3 regions of the uncultured Gilvimarinus sp. genome follow, and region 3 is predicted to be linked to each of the others. Evidence: predicted binding sites of a transcription regulator. Region 3 holds the regulator's gene; each other region holds the start of a gene.
What was found. The regulator sigma-54, encoded in region 3, starts transcription at its own class of promoters, with help from an activator protein. The targets are predictions, from matches to a motif close to TGGCACANNNNTTGCNNT.
Positions count from the first base shown of each region.

Region 1: the regulator sigma-54 is predicted to act here: its motif matches at 990-1,007, upstream of flgA (flagellar basal body P-ring formation chaperone FlgA).
Region 2: the regulator sigma-54 is predicted to act here: its motif matches at 1,068-1,085, upstream of AACY82_RS15500 (urease accessory protein UreD).

Region 1 is NZ_CAXAUC010000001.1:790,392-792,602, reverse strand. Features, by position in the region: gene flgA (flagellar basal body P-ring formation chaperone FlgA) at 131-853, opposite strand; gene AACY82_RS03430 (chemotaxis protein CheV) at 1,121-2,074, shown strand; gene AACY82_RS03425 (protein-glutamate O-methyltransferase CheR) at 2,186-2,211, shown strand, end outside.
Region 2 is NZ_CAXAUC010000013.1:78,468-80,678, reverse strand. Features, by position in the region: gene ppnN (nucleotide 5'-monophosphate nucleosidase PpnN) at 1-717, opposite strand, end outside; gene AACY82_RS15500 (urease accessory protein UreD) at 1,149-2,081, shown strand; gene ureA (urease subunit gamma) at 2,145-2,211, shown strand, end outside.
Region 3 is NZ_CAXAUC010000004.1:127,593-129,803, forward strand. Features, by position in the region: gene raiA (ribosome-associated translation inhibitor RaiA) at 1-9, opposite strand, end outside; gene AACY82_RS08980 (RNA polymerase factor sigma-54) at 140-1,669, opposite strand; gene lptB (LPS export ABC transporter ATP-binding protein) at 1,813-2,211, opposite strand, start outside.

The sequences.
Region 1 (2,211 bases), on a different contig from region 3:
AATACCAGAGTGCATGCTCGCCAAGGCGACACATGCAACTCGTCTATATCCGCTTTCGGCAGGCAAGCGTACAACTTTAGTGTTTTCTGTCACTTTTTTGTGAATTGGCTCACGTTGAGCCACAAAGCGTCTAAAAATTGGCACCGACACGTCCTTCACCTAAGATATTAGCCCGAACAACGCGTTCTGAGCTGGTGTTACGCACCCGGATTTGCTCGCCAACACGGCCGCTACTGAGTGCCTCGGCTTGCGTGGCCACCTGAATGGTGCCGCTGGTTGACTCTAAGGTGACAATGTCACCGCGCTCGACCGCCAGCGGCTGCTCCAGTACGCCTTCGCGCAGTGGCTCGCCGGCGTCAATGGAGCGTCGCAGTTGTTGCCCCAATACTTGATTGGCCGAGGTTAGGTAGCCTTGACGCAACGTGCTGGTGTTGAGCCTCTGGTGGGTAATCACCGAGCTGTCGATCAATGTGCCGCGCCCCAGTGGGACGGCGGCTACGAGTATTTCGCGGTAGACGTCGACCTGGGCGCTTAGGTAGAGCGACCAAGGTTGCTCTCCCTCGCACTGCGCCTTAACGCTAATGGCACCTCCGTTATCACCGATGTCTCGCACGCTAAATGTTAACGGCGCAGAGCAGTTTCTGAGGCGCAGCCGAGGGTCTAAATCGGCAACGCTGACCTCGCTGTCAGTGGTCGCAGTGTGCTGTTGCGTGTAGCGCTGCTCTAAAAAGTGTTTTGCCGCCGCTTTTAGTTGGCCTAAGTCCTGTTGCGCCGCCTCTAGGCTGCCAGCTGCCAGTGCGGCTATCACCGCTACTGCGCAGGGGAGCCTTGAGGTTAAGCGCTGTCGAATCATGGCAAGCATCCAGTTCATAGGGCGGTATAAAGTAAGTCCCAAAAATACACTCAATATAGGTGTTGTAATAAGCTATATTTGGACTGAGCGCTAAAGTGCGTCAAAAATCAGCCGTTAACATAGATATAAGGCAGATAGAGCAAGGACCGTGCCGGCGATTGATGCCGGCCTGTCGGTAACCGCTGTTAAATAAAAATGTAAGTTTTCGGCATAACTTATTGATAATATTGCGTTAGATTCGTTTTGCGCTTGATTGGAGAAACATCTATGGCCGGCGTGTTAGACAGTGTCAATCAGAGAACACAATTGGTCGGGCAAAACCGGCTGGAGCTATTGCTGTTTCGGCTGCGTGGCCAGCAACTCTATGGTATTAACGTTTTTAAGGTCAAAGAGGTGCTGCAGTGCCCACCCTTAAACGAAATACCGGGCCGTAGCTCAACGGTGCGCGGTGTGGCTCATATTCGCGGTGGCACCATCCCGATCCTCGATATGAATCAAGCCATTGGCCGCAAACCCTTGGATAATCTCGCCGAGTGTTTCGTTATTATCACCGAGTACAACCGCACCCAGCAGGGCTTTTTGGTCAGCGGGGTCGAGCGTATTGTCAATATGAACTGGAGTGATATTCATCCGCCACCATCAGGGGCTGGTAAGGCGCACTATTTGACGGCGGTAACTGAAGTTGAGCAAAAATTAGTCGAGATCGTGGACGTAGAAAAAATTCTGGCTGAGGTTGCCCCCGTTAATGAGCAAATTAGTGCCGGTGTTGTGGCCGACGGCATTAGCGAGCGGGTGGTACAAAAGCATGTGTTGATTGTGGACGACTCGAATATCGCCCGTAAACAAATTCAACGTGTAGTCGAATCTATGGGGATCCGTACTACCCTTAAAAAAGATGGCCGCGAGGCGATGGAGTACCTGCAAAGTATGCAGGAGCAGGGCTTAAACCCCCTTGAAGAGCTGATTATGATCATCTCAGACATCGAAATGCCCGAGATGGATGGTTACACCTTTACCGCCGAGCTGCGTGCCAACAGCTCGCTAAGCCAGATGTACGTGGTCTTACATACCTCGCTCAGCGGTGTTTTTAATGCCGCAATGGTGAAAAAAGTCGGGGCAGATGACTTCTTGGCGAAGTTTCACCCCGATGAGTTAGCAAAACGGGTTAACGACCGGGTGCTATCGATTTCGGGTGAAGATTTACTTGGTGATGCTGAGTAAAATCAATAAGGTAGCGCAATTGTTTGATGTTTTATCTACCGTCAGGCTTTTACCGCTCGCAGATTTTTGTTGCTAACAGTTGCTACTAAAAAGCACAAAATAAGGACGGGTATGACAAACGAACGTACCGCACAAGG
Region 2 (2,211 bases), on a different contig from region 3:
GGGCTCGGTAATGCCGATGTAGCGGCGCAGGCCCAAGCGTTGTTTGGCGTGGCCAATAGTCGCTCCTTTCATAGGGCCTTTCATGGCGCCCGGGCCGCAGCCGGTGCAAATATCCAAACCGCGTAGGCCCATCTGGTAGCCAACTTTTTTGGTGTAATCGTACTCACCCATACTAATGGAGTGTCCGCCCCAGCAAACTACGATATTGGGGTCGACATTGGGGCGAATAATGTCCGCATTGCGCAGCATATGAAAAACCGCATCGGTGGTGGCCTCGGGGGACAGCGCATCGCCTTCATTGATCGACTGTTGCGTGTCGGCCAAGCGGCTGTCACCACTGGCAAAAATCACATCGCGTAGCACGACAAATAAGTGTTCACTAATGCCGCGAATCATTTTGCCATCGACAAACGCGCTGGATGGGGCACCTTTTACATCCAGCTTAATACCGCGCTCTTCCTGAATGACTTTAATATCAAAGTCGGGGTAGCGCTCCAGTAGTTCTTTACCGTCGTCCAGCGAGTTACCGCAGTTGAGTACCGCCAGCGAGCAGCTGCGAAACAGCTTATAAAGCCCGCTTTGGCTAACGTCCAGCAACTTGGCGGCCTCGGTTTTAGAGAGAATATTGAGTTGCTCGTGGGGGGAGATAATGGCGTCGGTGGTGTCGTAGTGGCCCGCCTCGTGGTGGGCGTGTTGGTACGGCTGATTGTGGGGCATTGAGTCTCTATCCTTCCTGTCGCCAATGGGGGCGGTAGCTAAAACATCGGGCTTTCGGGCCCTTTCTCTTAAGTTTAAGTGTAACGCAGTTTTGCGGGCTTGGGTGTGAGTACCCACAGGGCTGTGAAGGGGCATCCTGTTGCATCTAGCCGCTAACCAAGGTGTTTTTTACCGGCTTATCGGCCACTTAACCTATGCCAGTAATTTCTCACCTGCGTGGTAAGCCGTCCACGAATCACTCGAACGCACAGATATGGTGCGACATTGGGCGTTGATATTTTATGTGATCTATTTTGGTGCGCCCTGTTAGGGCAGGCGCCGCACCTTAGGGCCTGCGCGGCTATTTTGATTGGCATAGATCTTGATCTGTAGATCCGGCTAACGAGACGATAAAGGCCCTTAAGCGCGGCCACCAAAGAGAGCGACAATCTGTGCCCCATTCAACCAGTGCTGCTGGGTTATCCGAGCTAGAGTTAGCCGCGGATGACGCGATAGCGCCGAGCCCTTTGCCCCAAGTGGCGCGCCAATGGTGTGCGTCTATCGATATTGAGCTGGCCCAACGGGCCGGGCGCACCGCATTGATGCGTGCGCGGCACAAAGGCCCGTTGCGCATTCAGCGGCTGTTTTACCCCGAAGCCAATGGCTGCGCTCATGTTTACTTGCTGCACCCGCCGGGTGGCTTGGTGGTGGGCGATGAGCTGACGATCTCGCTGCGTGCGGCAGCTGGTGCGCACGGCTTATTAACCACCCCGTCGGCCGGCAAAATTTATACAGTCAATGGTTTACGCCACAGCGATGCCGCGACCACACAAACCCAAAGTGTCCGTTTGATGCTCGACGCAGGCTCTGTGTGCGAGTGGTTGCCACAGGAAACAATTGTTTTTAACGGTGCGAATGCGAGGCTGAACACTCGCGTTGATGCGACAGCGGATGCCAAGTTTTGTCTGTGGGACATCGTCTGTCTGGGCCGGCCCGCGAGCCAGGAGCGTTTTACCGAAGGGCGCGTGGAGCAGATATTACAGGTTAGCGTTGATCACCGGCCGGTCTTGATTGAGCGCAACCGCATTGATGGCCGCGACCCGATTATGCAGGCACCTTGGGGGCTAAGGGGGGCGGGAAGTTTTGGCACGCTGGTGGCCAGCGTAACCCTCAGTCGCGATCAGGTTGATGTGCTACTCGAAACGTTACATGAGCGCTGGCCCGATGCTAAATGGGGCTTAACGCAAAAGAAGCAGTTATTCATCGCCCGCTACTTAGGCGCAAGTGCCGCAGAATGCCGGTTTGGTTTTATTGCCATTTGGCAAGCGCTGCGCCCGATTATGTTGGGTTGTGAAGCGTTAGAGCCGCGTATCTGGAATACCTAAGTTTAAGCGTTTAATGGGTGACGTTGCTGCGCCCGGTAATCAATATATCAATAGGAGAGAGCTGTGGAACTATCGCCCAGAGACAAAGATAAACTGTTGCTGTTTACCGCGGCGCTACTTGCCGAGCGGC
Region 3 (2,211 bases):
TACTTGCATACACTGCTCCTCGTGTCTGTCTGCTGCCTAAGTTGTTGTGCTGCACCCTTGGTATTAGCGCATTGCCTCGAGCGATTGGCAGAACTTCAACATAGCAAGGATTAGAAGTTCTGTCACATGGGCCGGTGTCTTAACCCAGCCCTTTGCGCTCATTAGAAGGCGGAATATTCAACGACTCGCGATACTTGGCGATTGTACGCCGGGCAACGCGAATCCCTTGATCGGAAAGCATCTCGGTGATTTTGCTATCGCTCAGAGGTTTTTTCGGGTTCTCTGCCGCGACCAGCTTTTTAATAATAGCTCGGATTGCGGTCGACGAGCACTCGCCGCCAGAATCGGTGCTCACATGGCTAGAGAAAAAGTATTTTAACTCGAATATGCCTTGTGGCGTGTGCATGTACTTTTGGGTGGTGACCCGCGAGATAGTCGACTCATGCATCTCCACTAGCTCGGCAATATCGTGCAGCACCAGTGGCTTCATGGCCTCGGCGCCGTACTCTAAAAAACCACGTTGCTTTTCGACGATACAGGTGGCCACCTTTAGCAGAGTTTCGTTGCGACTTTGCAGGCTCTTTAAAAACCAGCGGGCCTCTTGCAGGTTGTCTTTTAAGAAGGTGTTGTCGCGGCTGGAGTCGGCGCGTTTGACCATAGAGGCGTAGCCGGAGTTGATCCGCAGCTTTGGCGCTATGTCTGGGTTGAGCTCAACTGTCCAGCGTCCTTCCTTCTTATCCACAAACACGTCGGGTACGACATACTCGGTTTCGCTGGTGCTGATGCCATCGCCGGGGTGTGGATTAAGGGTTTTAATCAACGCCACGGCTTGAGCTAACTCAGGTTCTTTGAGGCGGGTCTTGCGCATCAGTTGGCGGTAGTCGCGGCTACCGAGCAACGGCAAGTACTGGCGCACAATCAGTTGCGCCGCCTCTAAAAAAGGGGTGCTTTTGTCGTATTGGGCCAGCTGCACCAGTAAGCAGTCGACTAAGTCGATGCTGCAAGTGCCGCAAGGGTCAAACTGTTGTAAGCGGTGTTGTACCGCCTGCACCTCGTCGAGTTCTAGGTCGTCCCAATTGGCGGTTAAACCCTCAAAAATATCCTCGATACTGCTACTGAGAAGACCCGAGGGCTCGACGGAGTCAATGATCGCCAGGGCAATGATCTCATCGCGCTCGGACATGGGCGTGAGGTTGAGCTGCCACATTAGGTGGTCGTAGAGCGATTCGGTATTGCCGCGACGGCTTTCGAAGTCGTTATCGTCGCCCTCGTAGTTACTGGCGGGTAATGTTGACGACGAACTCTCGTAGACATCATCCCAGCTGGTATCAACGGGTAGGTCTTGCGGGATCGACTCGCTCCACTCGCTGTCAGCGGTGGGTTCGTCCGCCTCGGCGGTGGTTTGGGTGCTCGCTGGGTCTGCGGGGTTCAGCTCGTCCTGGCTGTTATCGCGGCGTTCATCTTTGCCGTCGGTGTCACTATCCTTTTGGTCGCTACCAGTGTTGTCGTCGAGGTTCTCCTCAACTTCGAGCATGGGGTTGGAGTCCAGCGCCTCTTGGATCTCTTGTTGCAGATCCAGCGTCGATAGCTGCAGGAGGCGGATGGCCTGTTGCAGCTGCGGCGTCATGGTGAGCTGTTGACCCAACTTTAGCTGTAGGGACTGCTTCATAATGTTAGCAATGGCACTCAGATTGTGTTGTTGTAACTGTGGAGTTTAGTCATCAACACCAAGCCAAGCAATAGTACTAAGCAATCTTTGTGCCTGAAAGTCAAAAAATAGAAATTGTCAAGTGGTGGTGCGGCTGCTCGGCTTTACAGCATAAAGTTGTCACCGAGGTAGACTTTGCGCACTTTCTGATTGGCCAGAACCTGCTCCGAGCTGCCCTCAGCGATGATATGGCCCTCGCTGACGATATAGGCTTTTTCGCAGATGCCAAGTGTTTCTCGGACATTGTGATCGGTAATCAAAATACCAATGCCGCGATCCTTAAGGTGACGCACAATGTGCTGAATGTCGCTGACCGAGATAGGGTCAACCCCGGCGAAGGGCTCATCTAGTAGAATAAAGGCCGGGTCCGTTGCCAGGGCGCGGGCGATTTCGACCCGGCGGCGCTCGCCACCCGAGAGCGACATGCCGAGGTTGTCGCGAATGTGGGTGATGTGAAACTCCTGCAGTAGCTGCTCGAGCTGCTCTAGGCGCTGTGGTTTTTT